Regions from separate parts of the Clostridium lapidicellarium genome, predicted to be linked through region 1. Evidence: riboswitches for the same ligand, from Rfam matches in the RefSeq annotation. Region 1 holds a riboswitch; the other holds the start of a gene.
The links. Region 1 has a riboswitch for cobalamin ahead of AB8S09_RS09725 (hypothetical protein). Riboswitches for the same ligand answer to the same signal wherever they lie in the genome.

Region 1 (3,435 bases):
AATTTCAAAACCTAAATCAGGTACTATTACAATAGACGGACTGCAGGTATGCAAAAAAAACTTGGTCAAAATAAGGCAGATGGTAGGTATGGTATTTCAGGATTCCGATGATCAACTTTTTAATTCCACAGTTCGTCAGGAAATAGCCTATGGACTTTTAAATATGGGAATGAAGGGAAAAAAGCTGGAGGATACCATAGCATGGGCATTAAAAGTGGTTGGAATGACAGGATATGATGATAAGAGCCCGCATAATTTAAGCGGAGGACAGAAAAAGAGGATTGCTCTCGCAAGTGTTCTTGCGATGAAACCTCAAGTTATGGTATTGGACGAACCTACCGCAGCTCTTGATCCAAGAGGGGTATATAAATTAATTAAGCTTTTGGATTCAATAAATGAAAAACTTGGAATTACCCTGATCTTTGCAACACATGATGTAGATACAGTTCCCCTTTTAGCTGATACAGTGTATCTTTTGGATAAGGGAAGTATTGTGATGGGAGGCACTACCAAGGAAGTATTTAATCAGAAGGAGCTTATTCGGAAAATTAATTTAAGGCTTCCAAGAGTAGCCCATCTTGTTGAAATACTGGAGAAAGATGGAGTATTAAAAGTTGATACCCTTCCTCTTACTATTGGACAAGCTAAGAATGTTTTAGAAAATAAAAAATGATGTACTGTCACTGGAATTTTTAACAAGATTTCAGTGATTTTTTCATATTTGCTATTAATTTAATAGTTTATAAAATTACGAAATGCATAAACTCTAAATACACAATTAATAAAATACTTCAATAAAAAATCTATGTGGATAAAAGGAGGAATTAATATGGCAAGCAATGGAAGAAAATCTTTAGTTCCAGACGCAAAAGAAGCTCTTGATAGATTTAAAATGGAGGCAGCTAGAGAAGTAGGAGTAAGTTTGAAAAATGGATATAATGGAGATATTACATCTAGAGAAGCAGGATCCATCGGAGGACAGATGGTAAAGAAAATGATACAGTCCTATGAAGAGGGACTTAAGTAAAAAACGTGAATGTAAAAAAATTTCACTTGACGAATATGGACAGTAAGTATATAATATAGAATATAACTTAATAAAAAGGCATAAGGTTTAGTTGATAATTAAAAGGGAATAGGGTGAGATACCCTTACAGCCCCCGCTACTGTATAAGGTGACGATTTTGGATTCCACTGGAAAGTTTCTGGGAAGGGAAAAAAGGATGAACCGATAGTCAGGAGACCTGCCTGTGTCTAGGTATGTAGTAATCTTTCGGAGGGAAGGATTTATCAATTGTAATACTGCTGTTATTTTTAGTGACAGAGTTTTGTAGTGTGGTAATTAGGGACTTCCAAAAGAAGTCCCTTTTTATATATGTTGGTGTTAACTTAAACATATCTAATCCCTTTAAAAATGCACTTGTTTGTCATGGATAAATAGGTGCATTTTTTATATTTTAAATATTGTAACATTGGTTTATAATAATATCAAGTGTTTCTGAAAGGAAGGATAAGATCATGTCTGAGAAATATTGGCCTGAAACCGTTATACTCTGGGGAGCCGGTGCAACTAAAAGCCTGGGGCTCCATGCAACCAAGGAGTTGATGCAGCTTATTTCAAAAATTAGTAGAGGCGATTTTTCTTTTTTGAAAGGGAAAAACGAAAAACTGGCCGGTGCCTTTAAAAAATTGATTGTTGAGGATCTGATTGAAGATTCAAAAATATCAGAGATATATGATTTAAGGGCCCTTGAAGCCATAGTAAATACAAATAACAAGATCAATATGCATGAACTTTTCACCCTGCTTGATCAACTTATTGACAACAATATGGGATTCAATGCTTTTGTAAATGGAAGAACACAATTTTTGAGGGCAGAGAGGGTCAAGGCAGCTAGGAGATGCCTTATTTTGATTATTGAAGAATTGGAGAGATTTAGCATTCAAAATGTTCCAGGTTACACGGATAGAGAAAAAATGGAACCTTATTATGAGTTTGCAAAAGTGCTTACTGATCTCATGATAGAAGAAGCACAGGCATTTGAAAACAGAAATTATAAGAGAAATACAAGACGTTTTTATCTTTTTTCCTATGCCATAATATCTTTTAACTGGGATCCTGTAATTCTCTGGAATCTATTTAATGTACACAAGGAGAGAAACCAGAATCCGATTAAATTGAAAGATGGCTTAAAATTACAGCTTTACGATGATTTTGGAACCCAGATATCTTCTACCCAGCTGGATGATGGTGAGTCAGGTATATGTTATGTTACAGATGAGCCTCAATGTAAGAGCATAAATGATTATAATTATCCTTCTAGGATAATAAGAATAGGGAAAATACTATTTCCACACGGTATGTTTGGAACTAGGATTTGTCCTGAATGCGGCAAATCGATAATAAGCTTTGCAGAAAAATGGGATAGGCTGTCTACCGAAATTTTTGGACCGTCCATTTTAAAACCTCTTCAGAAAAATTGGAAATACACCACTGAGAAGGAGAAGTTGTATGAGAGAGGTGCCATAGAATGTCCCTACTGCGGCCAGATAACTTATCCATATGATATGAATCTCATAATACAGAGCCTTTCAAAGAAGAGAAATGCCCCTATTTTAGAAGAACTTAAGACTGAAATGGGACTTCTTATGAAAAATGCAAAACATATAATTTTTGCGGGGTATAGTCTGCCTATAGACGATATTATGGTTAAAACTTTTTTTATGTCCTCTATATCCGGCAGCGATAAACATAAACTGAAATGCACCATATTGAATTATGACAAAGAATATGAAAACTCGGGTTGGCTAAAGGGGAAGAACATATTGGAATATATAAAAAAATCAAGAAATAATTCTGCGGCAGAGTGTATAGATAATATATGTGATATATTTCCACTGGAGAATATAAGGGTAAATTTGAGCGGGATACCTGATGTATTTATGGAGAAAGGAAAGTGCAGCAGAAGTAAAGTTATAGATTTATTGTATCCCGAGGAATATTTTAATGGGGGATTCCCAATACGCAGGGGTTAAAAGATATTGTGTTTTTTTTAACTGATTTATTGAACTTTTTGATAAAAGTGATAGAATAAAATCGTCGGTATTTATAAAAAAACTGAACTAAAATTTTTTTGAAGGAGGTTTCCGTGTTATATCGTAATGAATAACAACGGAGGAAAATTATGGAAAGACAAGTTAATGAATGGTCAAAGCTGACCGTTAGAAAGATTACTATAATCGGCATGTTATCTGCAATTTCTGTCGTACTTGGCGTAACAGGACTTGGTTTTATACCTATTCCACCGGTAAAAGCTACTATAATGCATATTCCAGTTATAATAGGTGCTATTTTGGAGGGACCGTTGGTAGGTTCCATGGTGGGGCTTATTTTTGGTATATTCAGTGTGATTCAGTCTATAACTACACCTTCAC
Region 2 (3,435 bases), on a different contig from region 1:
TCAACATCTTCCTTGTTGCTTGTACACTTTATAAAGTTATTATTATCTTTATCAAACAGCCCCAGCATGAGTGAAACTGGCTGTTCTTCACCAGAATTATTCACAGCCTTTACAATTACTTTAGCATCATCACCCAATTTAAAAGAAGTTTTACCTTCAGGCAGCTCAGTACTTATCTCTATGGGACTGGCACTACTATCGGTGACTATTACAGTACAAGCGGCAGTTTCCTTTCCATCTCCTGCAGCCGCAGTTATTATCGCCGTACCTTTGGACACTGCAGCTACATTCCCATCCTGGTCAACTGTGGCTACTTCGGGTTTATTACTTGTCCATGCCACTTCCTTGTCAGTGGCAGTTTCGGGAGTAACAGTTGCCGTGAGCTTATCGGTACTTCCTTTTTCCAAAGTTGTATTTGTTTTATTAAGATTTATCCCGGTTACAGGTACGTCTTCATCGGTAACTGTAACAGTACAAAATCCACTGTAGGTATCGTCGGAAGTCTTGGCATATATAAATGCAGTACCAGGACTCACCGCTGTAACCTTCCCATTTTCATCAACTGCAGCCACTTCATTATTACTACTTCCCCAATTAACAGTCTTACCATCTGGAATCTGCAAAATAATTGCTTCCTCTCCTCCAGTCTTTAAAGTCAGTTTATCCTGAAGCTTGGCATCCTCGCCATATAGAAATACTACTCCTGAGGTATCCCCCCACTCTGACTCATCTTCAGGCTTAAAGTTTGTCCCCCGAGTATCCACTACAAGATTTATATCTCCACTAAAACAATTTACTCCAAAGCTTGCTACAGAACTAGGAGTTTTTATATACTTCAATGAGGTACAGTCTTTAAATACCTCATCCCAAACATTCAACAATCCATCATCCAAATTAACTTCTTTAATGCCTGTACAACCATTAAATGCATTACTTTTTATATCAGTAACTCCTTTCGGAATAGTTATGGAAGTCAAACCAGTACAATTTTCAAAAATTCCAGTAGGGATAATACCTATGTTATCTGGTAAAGAAATTGACTCCAGCGTGGCACATCCCAGAAAAGCAGAACGTGATGTAGAAAAATAATTATAATAAATCCCAGTGCAACCGCTGAAGTCTAATTTCTTAGGTACTGTCCAGTCAAAATATTTTTTATTAAATCCTTTACTAGTAATAGCTGTATTATTTGATAAATTTATACCGGACACTCCAGTTAAATATTTCATAATTGGCATATCCTCATCTTTAATATCAAGATCTGACAGGTCAATATCTCCTGTAATAGATGCAAGGTCAGATGTAGTTAAATCTCCCGTATAGCCGCTGCCTTTATTGGCCGCTTCTGTCAATTTGGTTTTTAACTTTGCATTATTTATGGCGACAGCTTCTTCTCCACTATCTTCAGTATTCTGCTCACTCACCACAGGTGTATTGGAATTAAGGCTTTCTGCATAGACAGTATTAAGCCTTCCTGTGTCTGCTGCGACAAATGATACGGAACATACTGCAGATATACACAGCAGCATCTCGATTTTCTTCCTCAGCATTTCAATCTCCCCTCCTTAAAATTCAATTTACAACATAAAATCCACAATTAAGATTGCCTATAACAGCAAAAATACCTCACGCTGTGGGAGGTATTTTATAATTATAAAAATAAAAAATGGAGAACTCAGAGAGTTCTCCATTTTTACTTAAATGTAACTGTTTACCCAAAAAATATAAAGGCAAACAGTCTAGCAATCTATGTAATGTCTTCCCCTCCGAAAGAATTGACAAAATACCAGGCAGGCCTTCTGGCTTGGATTCATTTTACTCCCCCGTCTTCCCGGATATATAATCCAGTGACATATTGGGGTTTCATCTTCCATACAGCAACGGTGGGCTGCAGTGGCTACGATTCCACTTTTCCTTTTAACTGTCAAATATAGCAGCACCTGATATAATATATTAAATTTTCATAAATTATTTAATTCTCTAATTTTTAGTATAAAATATAAATTTACCAAAGTCAACATTATTTTCATTTTATTTTAACAATTTATTCTTGATCTTACATAAAACTTATATGACATTGGCTGTATGCTTACTGCATATAGTTAACTATAAAATCACAAATTAATATACAAAATAATATCTCATAAAAAATAGATTGACCCACGAGGATCAATCTATTTTATAGCCAGTTATTTGTTTTAACTACAGACCAGAAACCGCCATATTAGCTCCAGTTGATGCAGGTGATAACCCCTTAATTGCTTCATCAACCTGATCTTGTGTAGCCTGCAGTGTCTGTAATGTTGTTAATGCTGCTTTATAGTTTTCATCATTTTTGTTTTCATAATTAGCCATATCTCTTATAAGATCTGATTTACTTACTCTTTCAAAGAGTGGTGCAACATATACTGAAGTATCCCAGTTGTAGTAACCATCATCAGTAACTTCAGTTGGTAAATATGCTGAATTTGCTATTCCAAGATCTGCACCCATTGCTGCCGAGAACTCCCAACGTATTACAGCATTATCTGGAACATTGGATAAAGCAGTTGCTGCAGTATAATAAGTTCCATTACTACCATAAGTTTGCGAATCATTTACTGTAAATGTCCAACCAGATACTCCGTCACATTCTTTTTCTCTAAGCCAGCCTGTATCAGTTATAATTGGCTGATGTAATATATCATTTTTAAAAATAACACCCTTTGTTACAGTATCAAGCTTATCATAAAATTTAGATGGATAATTAGCTTGAAAATCAGCCTGATTATCTGAATTATCCTGGAATGCTTTTATATACGCATATTGACCCGTAGTTGCATCTATACCAATATTGGGATCAGCCTGTTTCGTTGCATCTAGTATAGTTTTAGAATCATCCAGTGTAACCTTTACCGGTTTTATAAGTGGGGATTCTCCCAAAACATTCTTCTCCACGTCCACGTAAACTGTTTTCTCAGAAGCTGCCGCCGCCTGCGCATTGTTTGTAAAAGAAGGTGCTACAACTACCCCAAGTGCCATTACCAGTACGCTTAGAACAAATGCAAATGCTTTATTTTTCAAAATTTTAAACATCAACTAAGATCTCCTTTCAATTATTTTTCTACCCCTAAACTCCATGTTAAATAGAAAGTGACCTGTTATCATATACCTTATATAACATCACCCCCTTAAAATATAAAAATCACAGTCCTCTTTTCCTGAAAGTGATTTTGAGGCTGTGATTCAAATATAAACTATTAAAAAGGCATGTCCATTTATGCAAAATTATAAATCCTAAGCTTGTCCCCTTATTGCCTTTAGCTCATAATCACTTTTTCATGGAAAGTTATTTATGAAATATCCAGGTTAAGATTTCTGACTTATGGCTTTTTCAAGTATGTCTCCGGTTTATTCAAATTTATCTGAAAATTTTGGAGGTATTACTTTGAAATT

Region 2: it holds a riboswitch for cobalamin, as region 1 does, so the genes downstream of both, AB8S09_RS02785 (leucine-rich repeat domain-containing protein) here and AB8S09_RS09725 (hypothetical protein) in region 1, are expected to answer to the same signal.

Annotation. Positions count from the first base shown of each region.
Region 1 covers NZ_JBGFFE010000013.1:11,135-14,569, forward strand. The annotation lists gene AB8S09_RS09715 (energy-coupling factor ABC transporter ATP-binding protein) at 1-673, shown strand, start outside; gene AB8S09_RS09720 (alpha/beta-type small acid-soluble spore protein) at 830-1,027, shown strand; cobalamin riboswitch at 1,094-1,265, shown strand; gene AB8S09_RS09725 (hypothetical protein) at 1,519-3,036, shown strand; gene AB8S09_RS09730 (ECF transporter S component) at 3,186-3,435, shown strand, end outside.
Region 2 covers NZ_JBGFFE010000002.1:163,205-166,639, forward strand. The annotation lists gene AB8S09_RS02785 (leucine-rich repeat domain-containing protein) at 1-1,550, opposite strand, end outside; cobalamin riboswitch at 1,773-1,959, opposite strand; gene AB8S09_RS02790 (hypothetical protein) at 2,203-3,021, opposite strand; cobalamin riboswitch at 3,330-3,435, opposite strand, start outside.